DNA from 3 places in the Croceibacterium aestuarii genome. Region 1 is predicted to be linked to each of the others. Evidence: predicted binding sites of a transcription regulator. Region 1 holds the regulator's gene; each other region holds the start of a gene.
The links. Region 1 encodes LexA, which represses DNA repair genes until DNA is damaged. Its sites were predicted from a motif close to GTTCCNCNCTTGTTCT; they were not measured.

Region 1 (13,347 bases):
TCGTCGGAACTCGGCAACTCGCCGTTGAGCAGCAGATACGAGACTTCCATGAAGCTTGAGTGTTCGGCGAGCTGCCCGATCGGATAACCGCGATGGAGCAGGACGCCTTCCTCGCCGTCGATGTAAGTCAGCGCGCTCTCGCAACTGGCGGTCGACTTGTAGCCCGGATCATAGGTGAACATGCCGGTCTGGCCGTAGAGCTTGCGGATATCGACCACATCGGGGCCGCAGGTCCCTTCGAGTACAGGCAGCTCGTAGTCGTTTCCGTGGACTGCCAGTTTTGCCTTGTCCGCCAATTCGCGTCTCCTGTCTGTCGTGTTCATTTGCCCGTTTCGGCCGCCTGAGCGTCGATCCGGGCCAGGCTCTCTTCTTTGCCGAGAAGGGCCAGTACATCGAAAATTCCGGGGGAGGTGGTCTGCCCCGTAAGCGCCGCACGCAGCGGCTGGGCGAGTTTGCCGAGGCCGAGCCCCAGGTCTTCCGCATATGTCTTGAGATTGGCCTCCAGCGCCTCGGTTGTCCAGTGCGCTTCCGCGGCTAGGCGCTCCGAAATCCCGCCGAGCAGGACGCGGGCCTCGGGTGTTAGCAGTTCCTGTGCCTTTTCGCTCATCGACAAGGGGCGGGAGCTGAACAAGAACCCGGCACCATCGGCAAGCTCGTGCAGGTCGCGGGCGCGGGTCTTGAGCACCGGCATGGCCGTGGTCAGGACGGCGACGTCGGCCTGGGGACCGATTCTGGCTGCTACGAGCCCGGCCAGCTCGCCATCGTCGGCCTTGCGGATATAGGTACCGTTCATGCTCAGCAGCTTCTTCATATCGAAGCGACTCGGGCTCTTGCCGACGCCTTCAAGCGTGAAGGCGGCAATCGCCTCCTCGCGGGTGAACTCCTCCTGGTCGCCGAAACCCCAGCCGAGGCGCAGCAGGTAGTTGAACAGCGCTTCAGGCAGAATGCCGAGCTCGTCGCGGTAGGCGTCGACCCCCATGGCCCCGTGGCGCTTCGACAGCTTGGCGCCATCGTTGCCGTGGATCAGCGGAATGTGGGCATAGACGGGAATAGGCCAGCCCATGGCGTGGTAGATGGGCAGCTGGCGGAAGGCGTTGTTGAGGTGATCGTCACCCCGGACGATGTGGGTCACCCCCATGTCGTGATCGTCGACCACCACGGCGAGCATATAGGTCGGCGTGCCATCGGCGCGCAGCAGCACGTAATCGTCGATCTCTGCGTTCTTTACCGTGACGCGGCCCTGCACGCGGTCATCGATCACCATCTCGCCCTCGTTGGGGGTCTTCAGCCGGATCACGTAGTGCGCACCCTGGGGCGCTTCGGACGGGTCGCGGTCGCGCCAGCGCCCGTCGTAGCGCAGCGGCAGCTTCTTCGCCCGCTGCTCGGCGCGCATTTCCTCGAGTTCTTCCGGCGTGGCGTAACACTTGTAGGCATGGCCGCTGGCGAGAAGCTCCTCGGCAACCGCGGCGTGGCGGGCGGCGCGCTCGCTCTGGAACACCGGCGGCTCGTCGTAGTCGAGGCCGAGCCAGGCGAGGCCGTCGAGAATTGCGTCGATCGCTTCCTGGGTCGAGCGCTTGCGATCGGTGTCCTCGATCCGCAGCAGCGCCTTGCCGCCGTGGTGGCGCGCGTAGAGCCAGTTGAACAGCGCCGTGCGGGCGCCGCCGATGTGCAGGAATCCGGTCGGCGACGGGGCGAAACGGGTGACCACCTGTCCCTCGCTACCGCTTGCCATGTAACTGACTTTCCTTTCCAATGCGCCCGATGGCCACGCGCGAGGCGCCTCTGGTCCCGTTGGGGCAGGAACCAGGCGATGCTGCGTTGCAGCAGACGCCTTGGCGAATGCGCGCCCGCTTGTCCAGTTTCCTCGACGGAGCCGATGCGTTTCTCGCCCGGGCGGCGTTCGATCGCGGACCCTGGCTGGCGGTGGCACTGGCCGGCGGGATCGCCGCGTGGTTCGCGCTGCCGGCATCCGCGTGGTGGATCGGTACCATCGCCGCGGGCATGCTCGCGGCGCTCGGCGCGGTTGCATTGTGGCGCGGCCAGGAGCGGCGCGTGCATCTTCTCACTGCCGTGGCGAGCACCGGTGCGCTGCTCGCGGCGGGAACGGCGCTGATCTGGGCACGCTCGGCCGCGGTCGGGGCCGAACCCTTCGCCCGGCCCGTCTCGGCCGTCGTCGAAGGGCGAGTGCTCGAGCGCATCGAACAACCGGCGGAAGACCGCACCCGGCTCGTGCTCGCGGCGCGCGATCGCGCGGGCGAGGCGGTCAAGATCCGGGTCAACGTGCCGCTCGATGCCGACCGCGAGGATTTTCGCGAGGGAGCCGTGATCCGCTTCAAGGCGCGGCTCATGCCGCCTGCCTCGCCGATGCTGCCCGGCGGCTACGACTTCGCTCGCGCCGCCTGGTTCGCCGGCTATGCCGCAACGGGCAGCGTGCAAGGGCCGGTCGAACTGGTCGCGCCGCCGGCCAGCGAGGCGTGGCTCGCGCCGTTGCAGCGGCGCCTCGCAGCACATGTCCGATCGCGTTTGGGCGGTTCGGCAGGGGCCATCGCCGCGGCCTTCGCCAGCGGCGACCGCGGCGCCATCACTACGGCCGACGAAGACGCCATGCGCGATGCCGGACTGACCCACCTGCTGTCGATCAGCGGCCTCCACGTCAGCGCGGTCATAGCTGCGGCCTATTTCCTTGCGATGACCGTGCTGGCCGCCTGGCCGTGGCTGGCGCTGCGGGTGCGACTGCCGGTCGTCGCGGCGGGCGTCGGGGCGCTTGCCGGGATCGGTTACACCCTGCTCACCGGAGCGGAGGTGCCGACCGTGCGCAGCTGCGTCGGCGCGGTTCTGGTTCTCGGCGCGCTGGCGCTGGGGCGCGAGCCCTTGAGTTTGCGGATGGTCGCAGTGGCCGCGGTGTTCGTCCTGCTGCTGTGGCCGGAATCGCTCGCCGGACCGAGTTTCCAGATGAGCTTTGCCGCGGTCGTCGCAATCGTCGCGCTGCACAATGCCGGCCCGGTGCGGGCCTCGCTTGGCGCGCGCGAGGAGAGGCTTGCGATGCGAATACTGCGCGGCGCGCTTGGGCTGCTTCTCACCGGCGTGGTGATCGAATTGGCGCTGATGCCTATCGTGTTGTTCCACTTTCACCGCGCAGGGGTCTACGGCGCCTTCGCCAACGTGCTGGCGATCCCGCTGGTCACGTTCGTCTCGATGCCGCTGATCGCGCTCGCCCTCCTGCTCGATCTCGTGGGGCTTGGACTGCCGGTCTGGTGGCTTGCGGGCCAATCGCTCGACCTCCTGCTGTGGATCGCGCACCTCGCCGCAAGCCAGCCGGGCGCGGTCACGCTGATGCCGCAGATGGGCTGGGGCACCTTCGCGCTGTTCGTTCTCGGCGGACTGTGGCTCGCGCTGTGGCGCGGCAAGGAACGGCTGTGGGGCCTTGCGGCGGCGGGCGCGGCGACGCTGTCGATGCTGCTCACACCGGCCCCCGACGTATTGGTCTCGGGCGACGGCCGGCAGGTCGGCATCGTCACCCGGGACGGGCGTCTGCTGTCTTTGCGCGACACGAAGAGCGAGTTTACCCGCGACAACCTGATGGAGCTCGCCGGGGTCGAGGCCGAGCCGGTACCGTTGGCGACTTGGCGGGGGGCCGAGTGCTCGCGCGATTTCTGCACCCTGACGATAGAACGGGCGGGGCGGTCCTGGCGCCTCCTCATGGCCCGCAGCCGCAACATGATCGAGGAACGCGCACTGGCGGCAGCCTGCGAACGCGCCGACATCGTGGTCGCCGACCGCTACCTTCCGCGCTCATGCCGGCCGCGCGCGTTGCTGGCCGACGCGCGGACCCTGGGCGAGACCGGCGGAGTGGCGCTGGTGCTGGGCGAGAGCGGCGTCGACGTCACGACCGTGGCGGCGAGCCAGGGTGAGCACGGGTGGTGGCACCCGCGGAAGTAAAACGCCTAGTGATATCGCCGCAGCAGCCCGGCAAGCTTGCCTTGCACCTGGACTTCATGCTCGGCGTAGATCTGCGGATCGTAGGCGCCATTGGCGGGGTCGAGGCGGATCTTGCCGTTTTCGCGGCGCAGGTACTTGAGGGTCGCTTCCTCGTTGCGGACGAGGGCGACGACGATCTCGCCGTCGCGTGCGGTGTCGGTCTTCTTCACCAGCGCGAAGTCGCCGTCGAGAATGCCGGCTTCAATCATCGAATCGCCCGACACCTCGAGCGCGTAGTGAGCGCCCGAGCCGAGCAGCGCGGCGGGAACCGGCAGCGTGCGGTCGCTTTCCATCGCCTCGATCGGAACGCCGGCGGCGATGCGGCCGTGGAGCGGGATCTCGATCACGTCGTTGGCCGGCGCGGCGGCGCGCGGCGGCGTCGTCACCCGGGTAAGCGGGTCGTTCGAATTGGCCGCTGCCGGGGTCTGACCCTTTACGTTCTCCGGCTGCTTGAGCACTTCGAGCGCGCGGGCTCGGTTGGGCAGGCGGCGGAGAAAACCGCGTTCTTCGAGCGCCGAGATCAGGCGGTGCACGCCCGACTTGCTCTTCAGATCGAGCGCTTCCTTCATCTCCTCGAACGAGGGCGAAATACCGGTCTCCTCCAGCTTGCGCTGGATGTAGAGGAGCAATTCGTGCTGCTTGGCGGTCAACATCCCTGTTCTCTCCGCAAAAAGTGTTCCAATTCGGGAACGAATGCGGAACAGGTAGGCAACTTTTGCAAGGCCGTCAAGCGATACCGCCGTTTTCGAGGCGATAGGCCAGGGCGCCGTCGCCGGGCGAGGCAGGACCCGCTCCGGCGGGACGCACGATCAGCATTTCGGCCGCGGACAGCGCGCGCAGGGCGCTCGAATCCTGTTCGTCGACGGCGACCAGCGCTTCTGCCACGATCCGGGCGCGGAGAAATTCGGTGCGATCGCCGGCTGCGGGCAGCGCCATGCCGAGCGGGAGTTGCAGCGGGCGCGGCAGCGGTTCTGCGGCCCCGCCGAGCCGGCGCAGCAGCGGCAGCAGGAACAGGAATGCGGTGACGTAGCTCGAGACCGGGTTGCCTGGCAGGCCGAGGACCCATTGCGCTTCCTTGCGCGCGAGGAGCAGCGGCTTGCCCGGCTTGATCGCCACCCGCCAGAAATCGATGTCCGCGCCCCAGTGCTCGAGCGCGGGGCGCACCAGGTCATGGTCGCCGACGGAGGCTCCGCCGCTGGTGACGATAACATCCACGTCGCCGGCGCTTTCCAAGGCGGCGAGCATCGCCTCCATCGTGTCGGGCACCGGGCCGAGTCGCCGGATCGAGGCGGCATAGGGCGCGCTCATCGCCGTGAGCATCGCCCCGTTGCTGGCCGGGAGCTTGCCCGGCGGACAGTTCGCCGGATCAGCCGCCAGTTCGTCGCCCGAATCGAGCACCGCCAGCGTGGGCAGACAGTGCACCGCCAGGGCGCCGTGACCGGCAGCCATGGCGAGCGCGAGCTGGGCCGGGCCAATTCGTGTTCCCGCATCAAGCAAGGCATCCCCGGCGCGAAAATCGAACCCGGCACGGCGAATGTGCCGCTCGCTCGGCACCCCTTCGCCGTTGAGCTTCAGGAAATTCCCCTCGCGGACGGCATTTTCCTGCAGCAGCACCGCGCCGCCGCCGGCGGGCATCAGCGCGCCCGTGGAGATGCGGATGGCCTGACCCGGGGCGAGCGTACCGGCGAACGGGTGTCCGGCGGCGCTTTCGCCATCGACGGCCCAGGGCCCTTCGAGATCGTCGCCGCACACCGCGTAGCCGTCCATCGCCGAGAGGTCCGCGGCCGGCTGGGTGCGGGCGGCGCGAAGCGGCTCGGCAAGATGGCGCCCAATCGCCCCGTGTGCGGCGACGGTTTCTGCCGCCAGCGGTTCGACCGTCCCGAGCAGGCGCGCCTGCGCCTCGCCGAGCGGCAGCGGCGGGGTCATTCCGCGCGCCAGTCGCCGCTCTTGCCGCCGGTCTTTTCGAGCAAGCGCAGACCTTCGACGACCATGCCCTTTTCGAGCGCCTTGGCCATGTCGTAGATTGTCAACAGAGCGACCGAAGCGGCTGTAAGCGCTTCCATTTCCACGCCCGTCTTGCCGGTCAGCGAGGCCCGGGCGATCACCCGCACGGCGCCTTCCTCGAAGGCGAAATCGACCGTCACCGCGTCGAGCGCCAGCGGGTGGCACAGCGGGATGAGCTCGCCGGTCTTCTTGGCCGCCATGATCCCGGCGATGCGCGCGGCGGCGAGGACATCGCCCTTGGGACCGCTGCCTTCGCGGACCGCCGCAAGCGTGGCGGGAGCCATGCGGATCCGGCCTTCGGCCGTGGCCGAGCGGGCGGTCTGCGGCTTGCCCCCGACGTCGACCATCCGTGCCGCGCCCGATTCGTCGAGATGGGTGAGGCGGCTCACCTGCACGCCCTCGCGGCAAGAGCAAAGGTGACAGACATGGACCGGGTGTTACACGGTCCAGGGGCAAAAAAATCGGCCTTCATACGAGGCGCCGGGAAACGTCGAGTTAGGGGCGCGATGGCGAGGTTCATGACTCGCCTCATGGCAGATCGCGCAGATGTAGGACAGAGCGCATCAGGCTGCTACCTGCTCCCGATCGTCCTCCTCGACGCGAAGGTAGCGGCGCCGGACGATCGCGCCCGGCAGGTTCTCGGCGATCCAGTCGCTCATCCCTTCGCGGATGTCGCAGCGCAGGCCGAACAGCGTGCCGGCATCCTGCGCGCTCATCGTCAGGCGCACTTCGAGCGCCTCTGGCGTGGTATCGGTAACCTGCAATTTTTGGACCCGCCCGTCCCAACCTTCATGGGCGCGCACCTGGCGTTCGAACTCCGCGCGGACCGGGCCCATGCGGGTCGCAGGGTCGAGGTAGAGGAACACTGTGCCGAGCAGCTGCGCGGTCTGCTTGGTCCAGTTCTCGAACACGTCCTCGAGGAACTTGGACGTCGGCACGACCAGGCGGCGCTCGTCCCAGATCTTGACCACCACGTACGTCGTGCGGATGTCCTCGATCCGTCCCCACTCGCCGTCGATGATGACCACGTCGTCGATGTTGATCGGCTCGGTGATCGCCAGTTGCACGCCGCCGATCAGCGACTTGAGCGCCGGTTGGGCCGCAGCCCCGACCGCCAGCCCGGCGAGCCCGGCCGAGGCCACCAGCGTCACGCCGATGTCGCGCACGCCGGGAATCGAAAGCAGCATCAGCCCGACGGTGACGAACACGATGATGAAGCTGGCAATGCGGCTGAACATGGCGAGCCGGGTGCGGCGCCGCCGCGCTTCGAGGTTGTTGGCGACGGTTATGTCGGAGCGCAGCTTCATCGCTTCGACCAGGGCGTGAACGATGGCGATGACGATCCAGCCGATCAGCGCCGGCATGACGAACCCGGCGACCTTGTCCCAGGTCTTGTCCAGCGCCGGCTGTTCACGCGCGACCAGCACCAGGGCGAGGGCGATGAGCCCCCACAGCGTGGGGCGGCCCAGGCGCTGGAGCAGGATGTTGTCGGATTCGCTCTCGCTCGCCTTGGCCAGCGCCGACAGCAGGCGAAACGCCAGCCAGTGCACGACGAAGGCGATAGCCACGGCAATGCCGCCGGCGACGAGGAAGTCGAGCGTTTGCTGCAGCCAGGCGGGCTGGTTGGCGAGGTTCGGCCAGATGTTTTCGAGCATGGCGGCTCCTTGTCAGTGGCTACTGATCTTCAGGCGCCTCGCCGCGGGATTGTTCCCATTCTTGCCCCCCCGCATAGAGCGAACGGACCGCGAAATCCGAATCCGCAGGGGAATGGAGCTATCGCCGAGTGTTGCTCCACACCAGCTGCCCGACACCGAACAACGCGAGGATAACGCCCCAGATCGCCCACTGCTTATCGTTGGCCATGAAGCTGTCGAGGAAGGCGATGTTGAGGCCCTGAAGTATCCAGATACCGCCCATGCAGATCATCAGGATGCCGAGCAGGCTGCTGACGATCCGGAACACCACGTTGAAAAGGCTACCCATCGTGTCTCTCCCCCTCAGCGGGTTCCGGCGGCAGCCCCAAGATGGCGGTCGCGATGGCGAGTGTCGCCGCGCTGACCGTGTCGGCCGCCGAGAGCCCGAAGCGGAAACGATAGTAGAACCAGGTCGTGGCGACAACGTGGTACTGGATGTTGCGGGCCGTCAGGCGCTTGATATCTTCGGGTGCCTCCGGCCGAGCGGCTTCGATCAGTTCGGCGATGCGCCTGCCCCGCTGTGCGAGATCGCCAGTGCGGATGCGCTCATAGACTTCCGGCGGCAGCGCGGCGCGGATCATCGTCTGTTCGCTTTCGAAGCGTGCACTTCGCCGCGCCCTAGGCGCCTGAAAGCAAGGCGCGCGTTGCCGCTTCGACGTCATCCTGGCGCATCAGGCTTTCGCCGACGAGGAAGCAGCGCACGCCGGATTCGGCGAGGCGCCGGCAATCGGCGTGGCTGTCGATCCCGCTTTCGCCGACCAGCAGCGCGCCTTCGGGCGCCAGCGGGGCGAGGTGTTCGGTGGTGGCGAGGTCGGTCTTGAAGGTGCGCAGGTCGCGGTTGTTGACGCCGATCAGGCGCGACTGCAGCCGGGTCGCGGCGCGCTCCATCTCGGCCTCGTCATGGACCTCGACCAGCACGTCCATGCCGCGTTCGAGCGCGGCGGCCTCGATCTCCGCCATCACGGCGTCATCGAGCGCGGCGACGATGATCAGGATGGCGTCGGCACCGATCGCGCGGCTTTCGGCGACTTGCCACGGGTCGACCATGAAGTCCTTGCGCAGCACCGGCAGGGTGCATGCAGCGCGCGCGTCCATCAGGTAGTCCTCGTGCCCCTGGAAATAGGGCGCGTCGGTCAGGACGGAGAGGCAGGCGGCGCCGCCGTGTTCGTAGGCGACGGCGTGTTCGGCGGGACGAAAATCGCTTCGTATCAGGCCCTTGGAAGGCGAAGCTTTCTTGATTTCCGCGATCAGGCCAAAGCCGGCGGACGCCTTTGCCTCGAGCGCGCTGCGAAACCCTCGCGGAGCCGTGGCGCCCAGCGCCGCGCGGTCGAGGTCCTCGAGCGTGGCGAGCGCCTTGCGCTCCTGCACTTCGAGGCGCTTGGTGGCGCAGATTTCGGCGAGCTTGTCGGTCATTTCGCCGCCGCTATCCAGCAGTCGAGCAAGGCGTTGGCCAGTCCCTTGTCGATGACCTCGGCGGCTTCCTCGACGCCCTCGCGCCAGTCCTCGACCTCGCCGGCGACCATCAGCGCCCCGGCGGCGTTGAACAGCACCGCATCGCGGTAGGGGCCCGGCGCGCCCAGCAGAAGTGCGCGAAGGGCAGCGGCGTTGTGCTGCGGATCGCCGCCGCGGATCGCCTCGACCGGCGCGTGGGGCAGGCCGGCCATCGAGGCATCGACCCGGCGCATTTCGAAATCGTGCCCGCGCACGTCGGCCAGTTCGTTGCCGGCATCGAGGCTCAGTTCATCGAGCCCCTCGTCGCCGGAGACGATGAGCGAGCGCGTCGTCCCCAAACGCGCCATCGCGTCGGCGTAGATCGGCACGTAGGCGGGCCGGGCGATGCCGAGCAACTGGCCCTTGACGTGCGCGGGGTTGGACAGCGGGCCCATCAGGTTGAAGATCGTCCGCCGACCGAGCTTCTGACGAATCGGCTGAATTCGGCGCATCGCTGGGTGATGGTTCGCAGCGAACAGGAAGCAGATGCCGACCTCGCGCAGGGTCATCTCCGCGGTGCGCCCTGCGGCTTCCATGTCCAGGCCCAGCGCTTCGAGCGTGTCGGCCGCGCCGGCCTTCGAGCTTGCCGCGCGGTTGCCGTGCTTGGCCACCGGCACCCCGCAGGCGGCGACCACGAGGCTGACGGCGGTCGAAACGTTGAGCGTGTTCTTGCCGTCGCCCCCGGTGCCGCAGACGTCGATGGCGTTGGCGGGGGCCTCGATCGGAATCAGCCGGGCCCGCAGCGCTCGCGCCGCGCCGGTGATCTCGCTGGCGGTTTCGCCGCGCTCGGCCAGTTCGGCCAGGAAGCGGGCGATTTCCTCGTCCGAGGTCTCGCCGTCGAGCATGGCGGCGAACGCGGCTTCGGCTTCCTCTTCGGAGAGGTGCGGTTCGACCGGCGGAAGCGTCTTCATGCCGGCACTTTGACCGGCAGGCCGCAGATCTTGAGGAAATTGGCCAGCAGTTCGTGTCCGTGCTCGGTGGCGATCGATTCGGGGTGGAACTGCACCCCGTGGATCGGCAGCTCGGCGTGGCGAAAGCCCATGACCGCGGTGCCGTCGAGCCCCGGGGTCTCGCTGGTGGCGTTGACCACCAGGCATTCGGGAATGTCCTCGACGACGAGCGAGTGATAGCGCGTGGCGATGAACGGCGAGGGCAGCCTCTCGAACACGCCCGTCCCGTCGTGGTCGACCGGACTGGTCTTGCCGTGCATCAGCCCGCCGCGAACGACCCGACCGCCGAAGTGCTGGCCGATGGCCTGGTGGCCGAGGCACACCCCGAGTAGCGGCAACTTCGCCTCGGCGCAGGCGGCGACCAGGGCGAGGCTGATCCCGGCCTCGTTGGGCGTGCACGGTCCAGGCGAGATGAGGACGCCGCTGGCGCCGCTGGCCATGCAGTCCGCGACCGAAATCCGGTCGTTGCGCACGACATGCACCTCGGCGCCCAGCTCCATCACGTAATGGACCAGGTTGAAGGTGAAGCTGTCGTAATTGTCGACGACGAGAATCATGGCGCGCCTCTAGCGAATGTGTCGGTCGCGCGCACCAGTCCATCGACGATGCCCGGCTCGCTCGCCGCGTGGCTGGCGTCGGGGACGACCCACAGCTCGGCCTCGGGCCAGGCCTTCTTGAGATCCCACGCCGAAACCGGCGGGGTGCAGGCGTCGTGGCGGCCCTGGACGATGATCCCGGGGATGCCGCGGATGCGGTCGATGTTCGCCAGGAGCTGATTCTCCTCGAGGTAGAAATCGTCGAGGAAGAACCGCGCGCAGATGCGGGCGAAGGGCAGGGCCTTGGCGGGATCGTTGAAATCGTCGAGCAGGGCAGGGTCGGGCCGCAGGGTGATGACGCTGCCTTCCCACGACGACCATTCCTTGGCAGCGGCGAGGCGCACCGCTTCGTCGTCGCTGGTCAGGCGGTCGTGGTAGGCCTTCACCAGGTCGCCGCGTTCAGCTGCCGGGATGTGGCCGCTGAACTTGTCCCACTGCTCGGGATAGAGCTCGCTCGCGCCACAAGCGTAGAGCCAGTGCTTCTCCTTCTGCCGAGCGAGAAATACCCCGCGCAGGACGAGCTCCGTCACGCGCTCGGGATATGTCTCGGCGTAGGCGAGCGCTAGGGTGGAACCCCAGCTGCCGCCGAACACCTGCCAGGCCTCGTGGCCGCACATTTCGCGCAGCCGCTCGATATCGCCGACGATGCGCCAGGTGTCGTTGTGCTCGATCTCGGCGAAGGGCAGGGATTTGCCGCAGCCGCGCTGGTCGAACAGCAGCACGTCGTAGAGGTCCGGGTTCCACTGGCGGCGATGTTTCGGGCTCATCGCTCCGCCGGGGCCGCCGTGGAGGAACACCGCCGGCTTGGCGCCGGGCGTGCCGACGCGTTCGTAGTACAGCGAATGGCCTTCGCCGACATCGAGCATGCCGCTCTCGTAGGGTTCGATCTCGGGATAGAGCGTGCGGTATCCGGTCATGAAGCCAGCGCTTACGGTCCGGCGGGCGCCAAGGCAATTGCCGGGCGCGCGTTTGAAATCTCGCGGGGTAGAGGTTAGGCCCCCGCCATGGACGTGCTGATCAGCGGAGCGGGCATCGCGGGGCCCAATCTCGCCTGGTGGCTGGCGCGCGGCGGGCACCGGGTGACCATGCTGGAGAAGGCGCCCGAGCCGCGCGGCAGCGGTTACATCATCGACTTCTGGGGCAAGGGCTACGACCTCGCCGAGCGCATGGGCTTGATGCCGAGGCTGCAGCAGGCCGGTTACCACGTCGAACACGTCCGCTTCCTCGGTAAGGATGGCGAGCCGAGCGGGGGCTTTGGCGCGCAAGTCTTCGATCGGGCGACCGACGGGCGCTTCGTCAGCTTGCCCCGCGGCGAGCTGTCGCTGGCGCTCTACGATAGTGTGAAGGACCGGGCGGAGGTGCTGTTCGACACCGAACTGGTCGAAATATCGCAGGACGCGCGCGGCGCCAGCGTGCGCCTCTCCAACGGCTCGCAGCGGCGTTTTGATCTCGTCGTCGGCGCCGAGGGCATCCACTCGCGCACGCGCGACCTCGCCTTCGGGCCGCAGGAGAGATTCGAGCGCTTTCTCGGCTATAGTTTCGCCGCCTTCACCGCCGAGAGTTACGGTCGCCGCGCGGCGGACGCCTACGTGATGTACGGCGAGCCGGGGCGGCAGGCCGCGCGCTTCGCCCTGCGTGGCGGCGCCTCGCTGGTGCTGCTGATCTGGCGCGACGACGAACGCGCGGCGATCCCTCACGACCCGGATGCCAAGCGCGAGCTGCTGCGCGAGCGTTATGCCGGGGCGGGGTGGGAGGTTCCCGACTTCCTCGCCGCGCTCCATCGCGCCGACGATCTCTACATCGACCGGGTCAGCCAGATCCGCATGGACAGTTGGCACGACGGGCGCATCGCGCTGGTCGGCGATGCCGCCTATGCGCCGTCCTTTCTCGCCGGGCAGGGAGCGGCGCTGGCGATGATCGGCGGCTATGTCCTGGCGGGCGAACTGCAGCGCAGCGCCGGCACGATCGAGCCGGCGCTGGCGGCGTACGAACGGCGGCTCGGGGATTTCATGCGCTCCAAGCAGGATGCCGCGCAGGGATTGGCGCGCTCGTTCGTGCCGCGCACCGCCCTGGGCCTCAAGTTCCGTAACCTCGCTTCCCGCGTCCTCGGCATCGGCTGGGTGGCTGACTTGCTGGTCGGCCGCAGCCTGCGCGACCAGGTCGAGCTGCCCGATTACTCCTGAGCGCGCTGGGGAATGCGCTCGACCACCACGAGCGGCCCGAGCGGGACGCGGCTGTCCATGCGCTCGTGCCCCGGATCCCATAGCGACGAGACGCTGCCATCGAGGAACAGGGCGTTGGGAGTCTTGGCCACGTCGCGGAAATAGCGGGCGAACTTGCCGAAGCTGATGGGCGCTTCGCTGATCAGGAAATGCGCCCGCCCGGCCTCGTCGACGCCGACGCCGTTGCGGATTTTGAGCGACGCGCCGTCGGGATCGAACGCGGGATGCAATTCGCCGCCTATGACCAGCATGGGCCCCGACTGGGTGGCGAACTCGGGGCGCTGGGAGACTTCGTCGGCGAAGCGCTCGGTGTCGAGCACCTGCCAATTATCGCCAGTGCCGAAAAACACGCCGTTGGGCAGCATGTGGAAGTTGCCCGGCCCCTTGCGCTCGTTGAGCACCTTCGACCGCT
Region 2 (13,347 bases), 980 kb from region 1:
GAGAGACGCTCGACCAGGCGCTGGGCGCGGCGACGCGGGACATGCGCGACCACGCCGACCGGGCGCTGGCCCGGGCCATCGCCAGCGAGGTCCTGCGCTGGCTGGTCGATCTCGATGCCCTGATCGACAGCGCGACGAAGAAGCGCCTGCCCGACGACGCCAAGCCGCGCACGGTGCTGCGCATGATGCTGGCCCAGTGGCTGCGGCTCGACACCCCGCCGCACGCGGTCATTGCCACGGGCCTGCCGCTCCTCACCGGCGGGCCGCGGCGCCTCGCCCACGGCGTGTACTCGACGCTGAGTAAGCGCGGCGCGACTTTGCCTGCCGTGCCGACGCTTCCGCCCGAAGTGGCCGAACGCTGGGGCGAGCGGGCCGGTGCCATCGCCGCCGGGCTGGCCGACCCGCCGCAGCTTGACCTGACCACCCGCGACCCGGCCGAGGCGGCCGCCATAGCGCTCGATTTGGGGGGCAAATCGCTCGCTCCCGGCCACGTCCGCCTGCCGCGCGGCACGGCGATGGAGGCGCTGCCTGGCTTCAAGGACGCCAAATGGTGGGCGCAGGACCTCGCCGCCTCGATTCCCGCGCGCCTGCTCGGGCCGGGCGAGGGGCGCCATGCGCTCGACCTCTGCGCCGCGCCCGGCGGCAAGACGCTGCAACTCGCTGCGGCCGGCTGGACCGTTACCGCACTGGATATGAGCGCGCGGCGGCTCGACCTGCTCAAGGACAACCTCAAGCGCACCGGGCTCAAGGCCTCGCCGGTCCGCGCCGACGCGCTCGAATGGGAACCCAGGCACCGCTTCGATGCGATCCTGCTCGACGCGCCATGCACCGCCACGGGTACCTGCCGCCGCCATCCCGACGTGCTGCACCGCATCCACGAGCGCCAGATCGAGGAAATGGCCGAACTGCAGGCCGCCTTGCTCGAACGCGCGGCAAACTGGCTCGCCCCGGGCGGGCGGCTGGTCTACGCGGTCTGCTCGCTGGAAAGCGCCGAGGGCGAGGCGCAGGCGGCGGGCGTGTCGCTGACGCCCGACCCGGTCAGCGCAGCGGAACTGCCTGCCGGCCTGCAGCCGACCGCCGAGGGCTGGGTGCGCACCGACCCCGGGATGCTGCCCGACGAAGGCGGGCTCGACGGCTTCTTCATCGCGCGCTGGAACTGCGGCGAGGCCCGGTCATAGGATGGCAATGGCCGACTATCACTCTTACGAACCTGCCGCCGGGCATCGCCTGCCGCACGATCCGCTCAACGCCATCGTCGCCCCGCGGCCGATCGGCTGGGTCTCGACGGTAAGCGCCGTCGGGGTGCGCAACCTGGCGCCCTACAGCTTTTTCAACCTTATTGCCTACAAGCCGCCCCTGATCGCCTTTTCGTCGTCGGGCTGGAAGGATTCGGTGGCCAATGTCGAAGCGACGGGCGAATTCGTTTGGAACCTGGCGACGATGGCGCAGGCGAAGGCGATGAACGCGAGCTCGGCCAGCGTGGGGCCGGAGGTCGACGAGTTCGATCTCGCCGGTCTGGAAACGCTGCCCTCGTCGCTCGTCGCGCCGCCCCGGGTTGCCGGCAGCCCGGTGCATTTCGAATGCAAGCTGACCCAGCTCGTCCGGCTCAAGGACAAGGAAGGGCGCGAGATCGACCAGTGGCTGGTCATCGGCGAGGCGGTCGGCATCCACATCGACACGGCGATGCTCGAAGACGGCATCTACCAGACCGCCCGCCCGCGCCCGATCACCCGCGGCGGGGGCCCCGCGGACTACTTCGAGATCACCGAGGATCGGCTGTTCAGGATGCGGCGGCCCGATTGACGGGGCCGCCGCCAATACGGCGTTGCGGACATGCCTTGTTTCGCCGCCATAGCAGGCCGCCCCTGGCGATCAGCGTCCAGCGGCACCCCCCGGCTGGAGAATGCCGCCGGTCATCCTGCCCTCGGCGTCGAGCGCGGCTGACATGATCACCTCGCCATTGGCGAATACGAGGTCGTAGGCATCATCGCCTGCCGGACGGCGTTCGCGGAAAGTCACCGACTTGAGCTCGCCCATCCCGCTGAACATGGCATGGGTCATGGGCAGGTCGCGGCGGACGATTTCGGCAAACCCGGGAGAGAGTTTGTCGTAGTCGGGCGAGCCGCGCGCCAGCCCGGCGACGAGGTTCCGCAAGGCAGCCTCGGTGCCGGCATTCGGCACAGCGCTTGGTGCAACCGTCGGTGCAGAGGTCTTGACCGGTTGGAGAATGCCTCCGGCCATCCTGCCCTGGGGATCGAGCAGGACGGACATGACGACTTTGCCGTTGGCAAACACGAGAGTGTAGGTGTCGTCGCCCATCGCGCCGCGTCCACGGAAGGTCACCGACTTGAGCTCCCCCATCCCGTTGAACATGGCATGGGTCATGGGTAGGTCGCGGCGAACGACCTCGGCGAACTGCGGAGAAAGCTTGTCGTATTCGGGCGACCCGCTCGTCAGCCCGCTCACAAGGCTGCGCAGGGCGGACTCCGTGCCGGGCTTCGGCCCGTCGGCTGGCGCAGCGGCCTGTTCGGACGCTACCCTTGCCGGTGAGTTTGTCTGCTCGAGGATGGTGCCGGATGACTGAACTGCGATTACCAGTGCTATTGCGGCAAGAGCGCTCATGACTATTGCTCCTGAGACCAGATAAGTCCGATGGCGCGTGATCCACGCGGTCTCGCTTCGTGGGCCGGCTGCCGAGCCCTCTTCATCAGGCCACGGCTTGCCCGAAGGAAGGTCCGACAATTGGGGTCCCAGCCGACCGGACCTGTCCGACAACTCCACCAGCTTCGCAGCTTCAACCGACGAGGACAGGCCGAGCTTGGCGCGAGCCATCTTCAACCGCTTCTCGACGGCGTGAGGAGAGATGCCCAGATCGAGGGCCATTTGCTTGGCGGTCTGATGGCGCAGGCAGCGCTTGAGGCATTCCCGCTCGGCTTCAGACAGACGCAGGATCGCTGCCCGCGTGCTATCGTCGATCTCTTCCACCCTCATGCCGGATAACGTAGCACCTTGGGTGCCGGTACCAACCCCGTCTGGCTGGTACCCCATTGGCCGCACCCAGGCACACGCCCATAAAAGAATTCCCGCGCGCCGAGCAGTTCACCAAGGTTTCGATCCGCTCTTTCCTCGTCCAGCCCGGAGCTTGCCCGCAACAAATTGGCAGGCAGGATATCTGCACCGGACTGTCGTCTAGGGGGCCACGACCCAGGGACGAGGGTCAGCCCGCCTTCACCTTGTTCGCGAAGCTCTTGCGCAGCTTGAGCAGCTTGGGCGGGATCACGGCGAGACAATAAGGGTTCCGCTGGCCTTCGCCGTCCCAGTACTCCTGGTGGTAGTCCTCGGCCGCATACCATGGGCCCAGCGGCTCAACCGTGGTGACCGCCTGGCTGCCGGGATGCTCGTCATTCCAGCGGGCAATGGCGGCTTCGGCCTCGGCCTTCTGGGCATCGTCGAGCGGGAAGATCGCGCTGCGGTACTGCGTGCCGACATCGTTGCCCTGGCGGTTGAGCTGTGTCGGGTCGTGCGTGCCGAGGAACACGTCGTAAATCTCGGCGAGCGTGATGGCCCCGGGATCGAAGGTCACCCGGATCGCCTCGGCATGGCCGGTGCTGCCCGAACAAACCTGCTTGTAGGTCGGGTCGGCCACGCTGCCGCCGGTATAGCCGCTCTCGACCTGGCTCACGCCGGTGACGTCGCGGAACACCGCCTCGGTGCACCAGAAACAGCCGCCGGCAACGATTGCAGTCTCGCTCATGGAAATCTCCTTCCCGCGCGAGATAGGCATGCGTTCGCAGCGTTGCCAGTGCTGCGCACACACCCTAACTGGCGGCCATGACCAAGCTTACCGTCGCCGCCCTGCAGCTCGCGCTCGCTTCGACCGACGAGCAGGAGAATATCGCCGCCGTCGCCGCGCTGGTCGAGGTGGCCGCGGGGCAGGGCGCGCAGGTCATCCTGCCGCCCGAGCTGTTCTCCGGCCCCTACTTCTGCGCCGTCGAGGACGATGCGCTGTTCGCACTCGCCCGGCCCACGGCCGAGCATCCCTCGGTGATCGCCATGCAGACGCTGGCGAAAAAGCTCGGCGTAGCGATCCCGACCAGCTTCTTCGAGCGCGACGGGCACCACTACTACAACACCCTGGCGATGATCGGCGCCGACGGCGAGATCATGGGCACCTATCGCAAGAGCCATATTCCCGACGGGCCGGGCTACGAGGAGAAGTTCTATTTCCGGCCCGGGAACGACGGCTTCAAGGTCTGGGACCTGTTCGGCGCTCGCATCGGCGTCGGCGTGTGCTGGGACCAGTGGTATCCCGAAACCGCGCGCTGCATGGCGCTGATGGGCGCGCAGGTGCTGTTCTACCCGACCGCGATCGGCAGCGAGCCCAAGGATGCCGACATGGACACCAGCCGGATGTGGCGCCGGGCGATGATCGGCCACGCGGTCTCCAACTGCATGCCGGTGGTCGCCGCCAACCGCATCGGCTTCGAACGGCCGAAGGGCGCGCAGGGGCAGGCATTCTACGGCCACAGCTTCATCTGCGACGAATGGGGCGACTATCTCGAACAGTTCGGTTGCGAGGAAACCGGCGCGCTGGTCACGACGCTGGACCTCGAGGCGGGCCGCAAGCACCGCGCCAGCTGGGGCTTCTTCCGCGACCGCCGCCCGCAGCTTTACGGGCGGATCTGCGAAGACATCTAGCGCCTGAGCACCAGCGCCTGCCGAAACACCGCGGCGAACATTGCCGCGGTCAACCGCCCGGTGTTCACGTTGTAGCGGCTGCAGTGGAAACTATCGAGCAGCCGCGTCCCGTCGGGCAGGAGATGCACGGCGCCATGAGCAAACGGGTGGCGGGCAAGAACCAGCCCGTGATGCCGCAGCACGGCGTCGTGCGCGTCCCTGCCGACGGCCAGGACGACCTCAAGCGAGGGCAGGGCAGCCAGCTGGGCCGAAAGGTACCGGCTGCATCGTGCGAACTCGTCGCGGGTCGGCTTATTGCCCGGCGGCAGACATTTGACCGCGTTGAGGATCATCGCGCCTTCGAGCGCCAGCCCGTCGTCCGGCTCGCCGCGATAGGCGCCGCGCGCCAGCCCGGCTTCGTTCAGCGCCGCGAACAGCAGATCGCCCGCGCCGTCGCCGGTGAACGGCCGTCCCGTGCGGTTGGCGCCGCGCTTGCCGGGGGCGAGGCCGACGACGGCCAACCAGGCGGCGGGATCGCCCCAGGCGGGTACGGGGGCGTTCCACCAGCCCGGCTCTTCGCGTCGCAGTGTCCCGCGCAGCCGCACAAGGCGCGGGCAGCGGCGGCAATCGCGCGGAGGCTCGCTGTCCGCGAGGGGCATTTGCACGGGCATCGGCGCCGAGTAAGCCACCCACCATGCAGGCCGCAACCAATCACCGCTACCTGATCGCGCTCGGCTCGAACGTTCGGCACCAGCGCTATGGCGGTCCGCGAAACGTTCTGGCGGCTGCTCTCGCGTGGCTGGAGCGAGAGGGACTGACAATCCTTGCCAGCGTTCCCCCGGTCGAGACCGACCCTCTCGGCCCCTCGATCCGCTGGTATGCCAATTCGGCCGCGGTGATCGAAACCCGCCTCGATCCGCCGGGCCTCCTTGCCCTGCTCAAGCGGAGCGAGCGTGCTTTCGGGCGGCGCAGCGGTGGGCAGCGCTGGCGCGCCCGCGTGCTCGATCTCGACATCGTGCTGTGGAGCGGTGGCTGCTTCGCTTCGGGCGACCTGACAGTCCCCCACCCGCTGTTTCGCGAGCGGGCGTTCGTGCTCGCCCCGGCGCTGCGCGTCGCTCCCGCCTGGCGCGACCCGCTAACCGGCCTTTCGGTCCGCCAGCTTCACGCCCGCTTGACCCGCCCCCGACCGCTGCCTAGGTGAGCCGCCGTGGTCGGGCCCTTAGCTCAGTCGGTAGAGCAACTGACTTTTAATCAGTAGGTCGCTGGTTCGAACCCAGCAGGGCTCACCATATTTTTCAGCGACTTAGGTAAGGTCTGCTGGTCTCTATTTGGTGGAAATGTCTAGAAAAGGATTCACCTAGGATTCACCGTCATGGATGTGGGGTCACCTCTTGAGCTCGATGAATCCTAGAGATGTACACCGCGAAGGGGTTGCCAAGCGGGACGGCGGCGCTTGGATCACTGATGAATGCGGTGATATTCCGACGCAGCTGCCAGCCAGCAAAAGACCGGTGACGCGATTGACCTGAGGGGAAAACCGTCAACCAATGCAGGATTTCAAGCTCAAGATCAGCCCCAGCAGAGACACTGAAGCCAGTAAGGCGAACTCAATTCTCACGCCCCAGTTTTGAAGCCATTCCCGCATCGCCCCGACCCTCAGTTCGTGGAACTCAGGCAATTAAGCTGATCGAGGCGCTCAGCAACCGTTCTCCATACTGCTACGCCTGCCTCGTCCCTCTCGTTGGATAGTTGCTGGATCTACTCTGCGATATACGCGGGTCCTTCTTCGCCGTGGTTCTTTTCGACTCTGAGCGCGACCGCCCACAATTCCTGGTCGCGGTTCAGCACCATGGCTCACGCCTCCCGGTCCAGGTCCGCGCCAGCCCTTCGCTGACCAGCTGATCGCCAAGCGAGCGACGGCCGCGTTACAACCCGCAATTTGCGACCGTACTGGTCCTCATCTCTGCTCCCGATGGTCCTGAGCTCAAACGGTCCGGCATTAAGCAATTCGACAAGGCGATGCGTCGCTCGCATGCCGAGTTCGTATTCATAGCCGCAACGAGGCTCGCTGAATTCGGGAGTATCGATGTCAGCAATGCGGATCTTTACGCCATCAAGCCAGAAAGTATCTCCATACACGACGCATGTGCGCCGGATGGATCCGCAGATGTCAAATTGTGGGGAGCTCGCTTACTGGAATAAAGCCTGTGGCTGCTGGTCGTCCTTAGCAAGGCTGGCATCATGGACTGACCAGTTGAGTGCCAGCATCCCTCAAGCAAATGCGATCGCGAATGCTCCCAAACCCAACGCGATCTCCTTTCTCAGCTTCCGGCGCTTCTGTGCTTTCAACGCCTTGCGAAAGTCGAACGGTTCACCGGGCGTCTCATTCACTAGCGTTTTCCGTCTTCATTCCGCCATATGATTGCAGACAATAGCCAGACATCAGCCAGTTTCGTCAATTGTATGCGCCAAGTGCTTGCCAACGTCCCAACACAGACCGGACATATTGCGGCGTCTCACCATTGTTCGGAATGCCGCGAGATCGAGAGACGGCTCCTGGGCCAGCATTGTAAGCAGCCAAGGCTAGGTGGACCGCGTCAAATCGGTCCAACATGTCGCGAAGGTATCGGGCGCCACCATCGATCGATGCAAGTGGGTCATGACGGTTCCGGACGCCCAGTTCTCGCGCCGTGGCCGGCATAAGCTGAGCAAGCCCGGCAGCGCCCGCTGGACTCACAGCCATCGGATTGAAGCGGGATTCAGCCCAGATGAGGGCACGAAGCAAGTTGGTCGGAAGCCCGTAACGGCGCTCAGCCTCGGCTATTGCCGCCATGTACAGGCCTTCCCGGTAGGAAACGTCCGCTGCCTCAGGCTGGTAGACCGCAGGAAGATATTGCCTTCCCGGTTGCTGATCCGCCTTCGGCGGAACGATCGCATGCTCGAACAAGGTAAAATCCTGGGCGCAGACTTGCTGCGATGAAGTTGCGATCATTCCCAAACAGGCGAACGTGATCGTGGTCAGACGATTGAGACAGGTCATTTCGCTTGTTGCTCCATTGATTCGAATCGCAATAGAACATAAATAGAACATATGCCTGTAGGAAAGGCGCGAATGCCTGCCCTCTGGAGAGGAGAGGAGCGCTGCTGAGGGGGTCACTTTGCAAGCTGAGGAGCTCGCATGTCCCTGTCTGACCAAACTCATCCCAACCGGTCGCTTGCCGAGACCGCCCGCCGCATCTGTGAAAGTCGCGGCGGCAAATGGTCCGGCACAAAAGGCATGGCTTGCTGCCCTGCGCATGACGACCGGACGCCCTCACTCAGTGTGTCGCTCGGTCGACAGGCCATCCTCTTCCATTGCTTTGCGGGATGCGATCAGCAGACCGTGCTGTCTGCATTGGCGCGTGAAGGTTTCGACGCGACCTCGCTTTTCTCAGGGTCTACGTCTGCCGACCATCGCGAGCAGACCAGAACTCGCAAACCCTCGGCGGCTGCGTTGAGGATCTGGCGAGAAGCGGAAGCACTGCGAGCCAGTCCGGCGAAGGCATACCTTGAGAGCCGCGGCATCCTCGCCGCATCTTCGGGACTTCGTTTTCATCCGCGAACGCCGCTTGGCCCGAAAGGACGAACCCGCTTTTTGCCAGCCATGATCGCAGCAGTCAGTCTCGATGAGGGGCCGATCGCAATCCACCGCACGTTCCTGTCTCGCGAGGCTTGCACTAAGGCTGGCTTCGACAAGCCGAAGCGCGCACTCGGCGCGCTCGGTGAAGCTGCTGTCCGCCTCCTCGCTCCGGCTTCCGGCAAGCTCGGCCTCGCCGAGGGTATCGAGAGCGGGATGTCGGCCTATGCTCTTACCGGCATCCCCGTCTGGGCGACCCTGGGCAATGAGCGCTTCGGCCTCGTGAGCGTGCCCGAGAGCGTGACCGAGCTTCATCTCTTCGTCGATCATGATGCTGGCGGCGAGCTGGCCGCATCGCGTGGCCTGGCAGCCTACGCACAGGAAGGGCGGACGATCCTGGTCCGCAGGCCATCTTCACGCGATACCGACTGGAATGATGAGCTGACAGCATGGCTGCGCCGCAAAGCGGCGCCGTAGAGGAGAGAGGGCTTCTCGAATTCCTGATCCGGCAGCGGGCGTGTCCCGATGCCCCCATCAGGAGGACGAATTGCCATGTTTCAATCAGATCTGTTCCCTGCCAGCGGGCAGCTCCCGTCATTGCCTCTCGCCTACGCCATCGGAGCCAGGATTGCCGCGCTTCTCGCATCGGGACGTCATCATTCCCGTGCCGACATTTCCGGCCTGTTCGCCGAGGAAACCGGCGTTCTGGACTGGGGAAGCGCCTGGAGCATCGATGACTACAACAACGCGGTTGAGATCGGCGCTCTGCTCTGGCTTCGCGAGTCCTCGCGCATCGATCTAGCCACGAGCGTGCACGAAGCCGAAGCGCGGTTCGACTGGCTCGAGCGCGCCTTGCCGCCCCGGCATGTTCGCAGCGAAGCACAGGTCGAGCTCCAGCAGTTCTCGACTCCCCCGATGCTCGCCTGGCTGATGGCGAAGGCCGCAGTTATCTTTCCGCAAGACACGCTACTCGAACCGTCCGCCGGCAATGGCGCCCTTGCTCTTTGGGGCGGCGTGCAGAAAGCCTCGCAGCTCCTCAACGAGATCGATCCGGCAAGACGAGACAGCCTGAGCCACATCTTCCCTGCGGCCACGATCACCGCGCACGACGGTGAACTGATCGCCGACCTGCATCGCGGCCCTGTTCCATCGGTCGTGCTGATGAACCCGCCGTTCGCTCACAGTCAGGAACGAGGCAAGGACGGCGAGACCGCGCAGCGCCACTTGCGCAGCGCGATCCGGGCCACTGACCATGGCGCGAGGATTGTCGCCATCATGCCCGAAGGCTTCGATGCTACTTCCTTTGCCACGGCACAGGGCGAAGCTTCGCTGCTCCTTGATGTTCGCTTGCAGCAGATGTTCCGCCGGACAGGGACGGGGATCGCCGTGCGCCTGGTCGTATTCGACAAGACGCCGACTGCGTCCTCGCCCGCGATCACCGGAGATACCCGTGACCCGATCGCGCTCCACGAGCTTCTCACCAAGATTCCGCGACGTGCGCAGACATCCGCCAGCCTCCATCGCCTGCCATTCGGCACGCCCGTGCGCCTCGGGGGCAAGAATTCAGCGCATCGCGCGCCAGTCCGGCCGGTAGCGCCGTTTGCGGCGACTCCTGCAGCCACAGCAACTGCGATCGATCTTGCCTATTCAGTCCTCGCCGAACCCGCGCCGGTGCCCGAACAGACAGGCATCTATCTGCCATACCGGCCCAGCCGCATCGCGTTCGAGGACGCGCCGATTCATCCCACCCCGCTCGTGGAATCGGTCGCCATGGGCTCGGTCGCGGCGCCGCAGCCCGAAGTGCGACCACGTGTCCCCGCAGGTTGGCAGGCCGATGGCCTGTTGTCCGAAGCGCAATGCGAGACATTGGTCTACGCTGCGCAGGCATTCGCGCGTGATCTCCCGGGTCAGTTCAAGGTCAGCCAGGAAGGCACCTCGCTGGAACTGTCCGAGGATGGGAACGCATACCGCCAAGGCTTTTTTCTCGGCGACGGGACCGGAGCGGGCAAGGGACGGCAGATCGCCGCAGTTATCATGGACCGATGGCTTACAGGCGAGCGCCGGCATGTCTGGATCACCAAGAACGAGGCTCTGCTCGTAGATGCCCGCCGCGACTGGGAAGCGCTTGGCGGCCTTCCGCTCGATCTCCAGCCGCTCTCGCGCTGGAAACTCGGCCACCCTGTAACGATGTCCGAAGGCATTCTCTTCGTCACCTATCCGACGCTCCGATCTGGGCGCGCCGAAGACACGCGGCTTGACCAGATCCTTGCCTGGGCGGGCGAGCATTTCGGAGGCGTGATCGCCTTCGACGAAGCCCACGCGATGGCCAATGCACTTGGATCCTCGTCGACCGGCGGCAAGGTCAAAGGCTCGGAACAGGGCATGGCCGGTCTCAGGCTGCAGAACCATCTACCGCGCGCCCGCGTACTCTACGCTTCGGCCACCGGCGCTTCGGATATTGCCAACCTCGGCTACACCTCCCGGCTTGGCCTGTGGGGACCCGAGACCGCCTTCCCAACCCACGAGGCTTTCATAACCGAAATCCGCGCCGGCGGCGTGGCGGCGATGGAACTCGTTGCCCGCGACCTCAAGGCGCAGGGTCTTTATCTCGCTCGTGCGCTATCCTTCGCCGGGGTCGAGTACGAGATCCTCGAACACAGCCTGACCGAAGCACAGGTGCGAATCTACGATGCCTATGCCGAGGCCTGGGCGATCATTCACCGCAACCTCGAGGCAGCGCTCGAAGCAACCCGGGTGGTCGACGAGGACAGCGGCGATACGCTTAACCGCAACGCCAAGGCTGCGGCGCTGTCGATCTTCGAAGGAACCAAGCAGCGCTTCTTTGCCCAGCTCCTGCTCTCGATGAAACTGCCGAGCCTGATCCCGGCGATGGAGCTCGCGCTTGGCGAGGACCATTCGGTGGTCGTGCAGCTGGTCTCTACCGCCGAGGCCATGCTCGACCGTCGCCTCGCCGACCTATCCGACGAGGAGCGAGAAACGCTTGATATTGATCTCTCCCCGCGTGAATATGTCATCGATTACCTTGCGAAGAGCTTCCCGGTACGCCTGATGCAGGTCTTCGCTGACGAGGATGGCAATCTTCGCTCCGAGGCGATGAGCGATGAGCTGGGCAATCCCGTCTTCTGCTCCCGCGCCATCGCCGCGCGCGATGCGCTGATCGAACAGCTCTGCGCGTTGCCGCCAATCGCCACCGCGCTCGATGCGATCATCGAGCACTTCGGAACCGAGGCCGTGGCCGAGGTCACCGGCCGGACTCGCAGACTGGTATCGGGCCGCGATGGTCACCAGCGCCTCGAACGGCGAAGCCCGAGTGCCAATGTCGCCGAAGCGCAGAGCTTCATGGAAGGAACGAAGCGCATCCTCGTCTTTTCGGATGCGGGCGGCACGGGGCGATCCTACCATGCCGATCTTGGCTGCCGGAACCAACAGCGCAGGGTTCATTTCCTCCTCGAGCCGGGCTGGCGCGCCGACAACGCCATCCAGGGTCTCGGTCGTACTAACCGCACCAACCAGGCCTCGGCCCCGCTGTTTCGGCCGGCAACCACCGACGTGAAGGGCGAGCGCCGCTTCATCTCGACTATCGCGAGGAGGCTCGATGCATTGGGCGCGCTGACGCGCGGCCAGCGCCAGACCGGCGGTCAGAACCTGTTCGACCCGGCAGACAATCTCGAAGGCGACTATGCGCGCGACGCGCTCAGCCGCTGGTTCCAGCTGCTCTATGACGGCAAGCTCGAAGCCACGAGCTTCGGTAACTTCGTCGAGCGCACCGGCCTCCGGCTTGAAAACCCAGATGGCGGGCTCACCGATAATCTCCCAACGATCCAGCGCTGGCTGAACCGTATCCTCGCCCTGCCGATCGCGCTCCAGAACGCGATCTTCGATGAATATCTTGGCCTCGTCGAAGCGCGGATCGAAGCCGCGCGCGAGGCCGGAACGCTTGATCAGGGCCTTGAGACCGTCAGGGTCGATCACTTCACGGTTTTGGCAGATGAACTCCTGCGCACCGACCCCGTGACCGGAGCCGAAACCCGTCTCGTCTCGCTCGAGGTCACTAGGCACCTTCGGCCTCTGCGATTGCAGCGCCTCGTTCGAATGCATGAGATCGGAAGCCGGCACGCAATCCCGATGCGCAATACGCGCTCGGGCAAGGTCGCGCTGTCGGTTCCGGCCCGACGCCTAATCGCTGACGACGGCGCCGTCGTCGAGCGCCGCCGCCTCTTGCGTCCGCTCAAGTCCGTAAACTGGACAGTTGAGGCACTCGGTGAAAGCCACTGGGAGGAAGTGAGCGTCACTGTGTTCACCAGCGCCTGGCGAGCCGAAGAAGAAGAGGCGGCCAATTCACCGCTGACTGAGCGCGTCCATCTCGCTACCGGGCTCCTGCTACCGGTCTGGAAGCGCCTCCCCGGCGATCATGTCCGCGTCACCCGGCTCGTCGCCGAGGATGGTCGATCGATCATCGGCCGCGAAGTGCTCGATATCGATCTCGCTATGATCGCCGAGACCTTTGGCCTCTCCGGAGTTGCCGGACCATCGGCCGAGCAGATCGGCGACCTTGTCATCGCCAGCGGCAAAGCGCTGAGCCTCGCAAGCCACGATCCACTCACCGTGAAGCGCTCGCTGGTCGGCGGCGAACAGCGCCTCGAACTGACCGGCTTCTCCCCTGATCGGCTCGACTGGTACAAGGGCAAGGGCTGCTTCACCGAGATCATCCGCTACCGCACGCGATTGTTCGTGCCAGTGTCTGTGGCCTCGTCGGTCCTGCCTGCGCTTGCCGCCTGATCCCTCGGGCAGACCCCAACCACACGATGAGAGTGGAGGGAGCCCTTTGGGCTTGTGGGCCTCGTGATCCTCACCTGCGCCTTTAATCCATCAGGAGAACACCCATGATCCAGTCGATCCACTTGAAGAAGCTCGTCCCGAGCCCGCGCAACGTTCGCAAGTCGAGCGACGTGCTAGCCGACCTCCAGCTGCGGGCAGACATCGCTGCGCGAGGCCTGTTGCAGAACCTCGTCGTGCGCAAAGGAAAGCGCGGC
Region 3 (4,976 bases), 940 kb from region 1:
GGCGAATGTAACGCAAGGCACCGACGGGAAGTGGCGCGCTCTGCGCAACGACAAGCTCTGGTCTTTCAACACGCTCCTCAACTCGATGACCATGGCGCGCTTTCGCCTGGCGGTCGAGAAAATGGGCTACGAAGCAGGGCCGGTTGGAAAGCATGGCAACTTCGAAGCAGCGGGCATTGCCCGCGAGCAGGTCATGGCATTTTCAACGCGGCGCGAAGAAGTCCTCGCAGCCAGGCGCGGGAACGGACTTGAGGCAGGAATTGTCGCAACGCTCGAAACACGAAAAGGCAAGGAGCCAGTGCGCGATCGCGAGGGCCTTCTTTCGTCGTGGCGCCAGCAAGCCGACGAGGTCGGTCTCGATCTTGCTGGACTGATTGACGCATCCCAGATGCGTGCTGCGGCGAAGGCAGTAGCCGGTTCGAAAGAGCAAAGCCTCCTTCATCGCGGAATTGGGAAGCTGAGGGAGTTCGCGCAGCGGATCAAGGGTGATCCCGCTGATCCGCTGATCCCTGCCCATGTCCTCAAGCAGGATGCACCGACCATCGCGGCCGCGCAGGCCGTCGCCTCTGCGGTGCGTCATCTCTCGCAGCGCGAGGCAGCATTCCCGCGCGAGGAATTGCTGAAGGCGGCGCTCGATTTTGGGCTGCCGACGACGGTGGACCATGTCGAAACCCGTGTGAACGCATTGGTCAGAAGCGGTGCACTTGAGCCCGGCAAAGGCGAGCATAAAGGCTGGCTGGCGAGCCGGCAGGCGCATGACCTTGAAAACACCATTCTCGCGAATGTCGACCATGGACGCGGTGCGGTGTCGCCTATTCTGGAACGGCCGGACGCCGCAGAACGGGTTCAGGCTGTTGCCGCGCTCAACCACGGATTTTCGCTGAACGAAGGGCAGGAGGACGCGGCGGGCCTTGTCCTTTCGTCGCGTGACAGGATCGTAGCGATCCAGGGCATAGCCGGGGCGGGAAAAAGCAGCGTGATGCAGCCGGTCGCCCAGCTGCTCCGCGAAGAAGGCAAGCAGGTGCTGGGGCTCGCCGTCCAGAACACGCTGGTCCAGATGCTCGAGCGCGACACCGGCATCCGTTCGATGACCATCGCCCGCTTTCTCGCCCAATGGGGCAGGCTTCTGCACGAACCGGGAAATGCCACCCTGCTTGGCGAAGCTCGGAGCGCGCTCGGAGACCATGTCCTGGTGCTCGACGAGGCATCGATGGTGTCGAACGAGGACAAGGCCAAGCTGGTACGGCTGGCGAACTTTGCCGAAGTCCATCGTCTGGTTCTCGTCGGCGACAAGCGACAGCTAGGCGCTGTCGATGCTGGTAAGCCCTTCGACCTCGTCCAGCAGGCCGGGATCGAGCGAGCCAACATGGACGTTAACCTGCGCGGCCGCGATCCCGTCCTGCGGCGTGCGCAGGCGGCCGCGCAGGAGGGGCGCATCGACGATGCGCTCCAGGCACTTGCCCCCTCAACCATAGAGGCTCGCGGAGACAGTGCGATTGTTGCTGCCGAGCAATGGCTCTCGCTCAGCCCGGCGGATCGGGATCGGACGTCGATTTACGCGTCGGGACGAACCTTGCGATCCGCGGTCAACGAGGCTGTTCAGCGCGGGCTCAAGGCCAATGGCGAGCTCGGGCCACGATCGGGCCGACTGACCGTTCATTCGCGGGTGAACGTGACCCACGAGGAGTTGCGGTACCTTCGCACGTACCAGCCGGGCATGGTTCTCAACTTTCGCTCGCGCGACAGTACCCAGAAACTCTCCAAGGGCGACTATACCGTCAAGACCATCGACCATGCGCGCAAGCAGCTCTTGCTTGAGGACAGGAAGGGGCGGCTTCGCAAGTTCAATCCCGCGCGTTTGCGGCCGGGCGCAGCCGATAGCCGGCTGTCGCTCTTCGAACGCAAATCGCTCTCCATCATCGAGGGCGACAAGATCCGCTGGACCGACAACGACCACAAGCGTGGGCTGTTCAACGCCGACCGGGCGAGGATCGTGGCCATCGACACAAAGGGCGTTTTGGTGGAGACATCAGGGGGCAAGGAGCTCCGCCTGAGCCGCGGTGACCCCATGCTCAAACGCATGGACCTCGCCTATGCCCTCAATGCGCATATGGCGCAGGGACTCACATCGGATCGCGGGATCGCAGTGATGGACAGCCGCGAACGCAATCTCGCCAATCGGCAGACCTTCCTGGTCACGGTCACCCGGCTTCGCGACGGCCTTACGCTGATAGCAGATAATGCCGAGAAACTCGGCCGGGCCATCAAGTCCAACAGCGGCGAGAAAGCTTCGGCCCTTGAAGTTACGCAAAGGCTCAAGGCGGCAGCTGCCAAGGGCCTTTCACAAGACAAGGATGTTGGCAGCGGTTCGCCTGCAAGTGACAAGCCCGAACTGACAAAGGAAAGGGTAAAGCCTTTCGAAATCGGCATTTGATCACCGACAGCCTGGACGATTTCCGCGTTACCAGGCACGATGCCTGTTCGAATGAATTGCGGAGCGTTGCCGGTGAAGGGTGTTTTCGAGATCAGCGGCAATTCGCGCTACGACGACCTCATTACCGAGCGGTATCATTTCCCCTCGCAGTATCTTTCCGAAGCGCGCCAGCTCGAAAACGACTGGATCCTTTACCGCGAAACCCGCGTATCCGGCGGCCGGATGGCCTATATCGCGACCGCCTTCGTTGAGCGGATCGATCCCGATGAGGCTGATCCAACCCATTACTATGCGCGCGTCAGGGACTATCTACCTTTCGATGACCCGGTGTCCTATCGCGACAAGGACGGACGCTTCGCTGAACGATTCCTTCGCGAGATGGCCCGTCCTCGCGATGCCGGCAGGACGCTGCGCGGCAAATCGGTGCGCACGCTCGATGGCGACGATTTCGTCGCCATCGTCAATCAGGGGCTGAGCGAGACGCTCGACCCGGACAACCGGATAAGGCTCGAGCTCGACGAGCGGCACATCGACGATGCGACCGCCGCGCTGCTGGCCGATGATTTTGGCAAACGCCGGATCGAGCAGATTTTGGTGAACAAGAAAATCCGGGCCGCCAGTTTCCGCAATCAGGTTCTCGACGCTTATGACAGCACCTGTGCCGTCACGGGATTGCGGATCATCAATGGTGGCGGGAAAGCGGAGGCGCAGGCGGCGCATATCTGGTCTGTCGCCGATGGCGGACCCGACGTCGTACCCAACGGCGTGGCGCTCTCGGCCACGGCCCATTGGCTGTTCGACCGACATCTCATAACGCTCGACGACAACCTGTGCCTGCTCGTATCGCACAATAAGGTGCCGTCCGACCTGTTGAAGCTCTTCCCGCCTTCAGGACAGAAGATCAGGCTTCCGGTCGATCCGAGGGATCACCCCCGTCCGGATTTCGTTGCCAAACATCGCGCGCGCTTTGCGGGCTCCTGATCCGGTTGAATCAGACCGCCCGGCCGAACCAGATGACACGTCCCACCACTTGAATCTCGGACCGGTCGACATCGTCCCAGCTGGGATAGGCCGAATTATCGCTGCTGATGGTGATTTTGCGGCCACCGGGCTTGAGCGTCACGCGTTTGACCACCAGAGCATCATCGGCGCGCAGAACATAGATCCCGTCGCGTAGCCGCGAGCCCTGGTCCGACGCATCGACCAGCACTTCGTCGCCATCGCTGAGTGTAGGCTCCATGGAGTCGCCCAGAACATGGATGATCGAGAGACTGGCGCTCTTTGCTCGGGTAAGCCGGGCAAGCCAGCGTTCGTCGAACCCAAAACGGGTATGCGCGGTCTCGCTTTCGGCGATCGCGCCGTAGCCCGCCGACGCATCGACATTGAGCACCGGAATTTCAACGAGGCCATCCCGCATCGGCGCGGGCGGGCCGCCCAGAACCTGCTCATCGACACCGAAAAAGCTCGCGAGCGTGCGTCGGTCCTCATCATCCAGTTTGCGCGGCGATCCGCGCTTGATGAACTGCTGGATATAGGACGAGTTGCGTCCGATCATCCGCGAGATCGAGGAATATCCGAGCCGTCGCTGCTGGATCAGGCGATCAAGCTCCTCTCTGACATGTTCCATCGTTCATTCCTTTTGACGGTCTCAGGAGAGAAGGAAATCTCCTAGACTCGTTGGAACCTTCCTACTAAGAACAAAACAGGAACACAAGCGTTGAGTGAGTCGAGGAAGGTCATGAAATTACTGGATCGCGTCGAGCTCCATCTGAAAGAATCGCACATGTCCGCGACGCGATTCGGTCGCCGCGCCGTTGGCGATCCGCGCTTTGTGCTTGATCTAAGAGCTGGACGCAGGCCACGCAGAAGAACGATTGAAAAGGTCGAGAATTACCTCAAGACAAGAAGCGCTCTCCAATAGTTCTTCGAAAATTCACGAAATTCTCATGGGTTTGTCGCAACGTGCCTTGGCGCAGGCCCCGCGGTTCGATACCGTCTGGCTCATTCAGGGTTTCTCCGCTCGGTTGCTATCAGCATGCCAAGTCTGCTTCCGCATCGGCCCGCAGAAGCCCGACATCTTTACGGGCTTTAGGGGGTCTGCGTGGAAATTACCGAATGGCTCGGTGATGGGCTGATCTACTTTTTTACCGAGATTCCGCTCATTCGCGACGCAATGGCGGCCTTTCTGGCGATAGTCCTCATCGGAACAGCAGCCCCTCTTCGGAACATAATGAGAACTTCTTCCGGGCAACTCAAGAGTTATCCAGAGTTGGAATTCGGCCAAATCTTCAGCGATTCGCGTGATTTGAAACACCTATGGACGGTTAGAGACCTTTGCGGACAAACCGCTCCGCCGCCCTCGGGTCTGATAATCTTTTTCGTTCGGCCCGATTTCGCGACTGAGACGCGCGGACTTGCGACGGCAACGGCGGGTTTCCGCGCCAGCGTTGCCGAATTTCGCGGACGAATCATTCCTTCTTTCACACAGGGGGCTTGGCTAAGCGGTTTGAATCTTCGCAAAAACGCTAAGTTCAGCTTAGCC

Region 2: a site for LexA is predicted at 7,751-7,766, ahead of Q7I88_RS00165 (DUF7146 domain-containing protein). Genes of this name have one in related genera too.
Region 3: a site for LexA is predicted at 4,129-4,144, ahead of Q7I88_RS00020 (S24 family peptidase). Genes of this name have one in related genera too.

What each region holds. Positions count from the first base shown of each region.
Region 1 is NZ_CP131039.1:2,399,906-2,413,252, reverse strand. Features, by position in the region: gene Q7I88_RS11950 (citrate synthase) at 1-296, opposite strand, end outside; gene gltX (glutamate--tRNA ligase) at 320-1,732, opposite strand; gene Q7I88_RS11940 (ComEC/Rec2 family competence protein) at 1,762-3,939, shown strand; gene lexA (transcriptional repressor LexA) at 3,945-4,631, opposite strand; gene Q7I88_RS11930 (molybdopterin molybdotransferase MoeA) at 4,705-5,904, opposite strand; gene moaC (cyclic pyranopterin monophosphate synthase MoaC) at 5,901-6,371, opposite strand; gene Q7I88_RS11920 (mechanosensitive ion channel family protein) at 6,546-7,637, opposite strand; gene Q7I88_RS11915 (hypothetical protein) at 7,756-7,965, opposite strand; gene Q7I88_RS11910 (hypothetical protein) at 7,958-8,257, opposite strand; gene trpC (indole-3-glycerol phosphate synthase TrpC) at 8,295-9,089, opposite strand; gene trpD (anthranilate phosphoribosyltransferase) at 9,086-10,078, opposite strand; gene Q7I88_RS11895 (anthranilate synthase component II) at 10,075-10,674, opposite strand; gene pip (prolyl aminopeptidase) at 10,671-11,630, opposite strand; gene Q7I88_RS11885 (FAD-binding domain) at 11,718-12,896, shown strand; gene Q7I88_RS11880 (phosphodiester glycosidase family protein) at 12,887-13,347, opposite strand, start outside.
Region 2 is NZ_CP131039.1:32,552-45,898, reverse strand. Features, by position in the region: gene Q7I88_RS00215 (RsmB/NOP family class I SAM-dependent RNA methyltransferase) at 1-1,178, shown strand, start outside; gene Q7I88_RS00210 (flavin reductase family protein) at 1,186-1,803, shown strand; gene Q7I88_RS00205 (helix-turn-helix transcriptional regulator) at 1,873-2,991, opposite strand; gene msrA (peptide-methionine (S)-S-oxide reductase MsrA) at 3,218-3,754, opposite strand; gene aguB (N-carbamoylputrescine amidase) at 3,832-4,698, shown strand; gene Q7I88_RS00190 (uracil-DNA glycosylase) at 4,695-5,348, opposite strand; gene folK (2-amino-4-hydroxy-6-hydroxymethyldihydropteridine diphosphokinase) at 5,372-5,878, shown strand; tRNA gene Q7I88_RS00180 (tRNA-Lys) at 5,891-5,966, shown strand; partial or broken gene Q7I88_RS16555 (DUF6961 family protein) at 6,334-6,528, opposite strand; partial or broken gene Q7I88_RS00175 (thermonuclease family protein) at 6,519-6,945, opposite strand; gene Q7I88_RS00170 (lytic transglycosylase domain-containing protein) at 7,133-7,717, opposite strand; gene Q7I88_RS00165 (DUF7146 domain-containing protein) at 7,856-8,770, shown strand; gene Q7I88_RS00160 (strawberry notch family protein) at 8,846-13,093, shown strand; gene Q7I88_RS00155 (ParB/RepB/Spo0J family partition protein) at 13,198-13,347, shown strand, end outside.
Region 3 is NZ_CP131039.1:1,012-5,987, reverse strand. Features, by position in the region: gene mobF (MobF family relaxase) at 1-2,434, shown strand, start outside; gene Q7I88_RS00025 (HNH endonuclease) at 2,657-3,415, shown strand; gene Q7I88_RS00020 (S24 family peptidase) at 3,426-4,061, opposite strand; gene Q7I88_RS00015 (hypothetical protein) at 4,536-4,976, shown strand, end outside.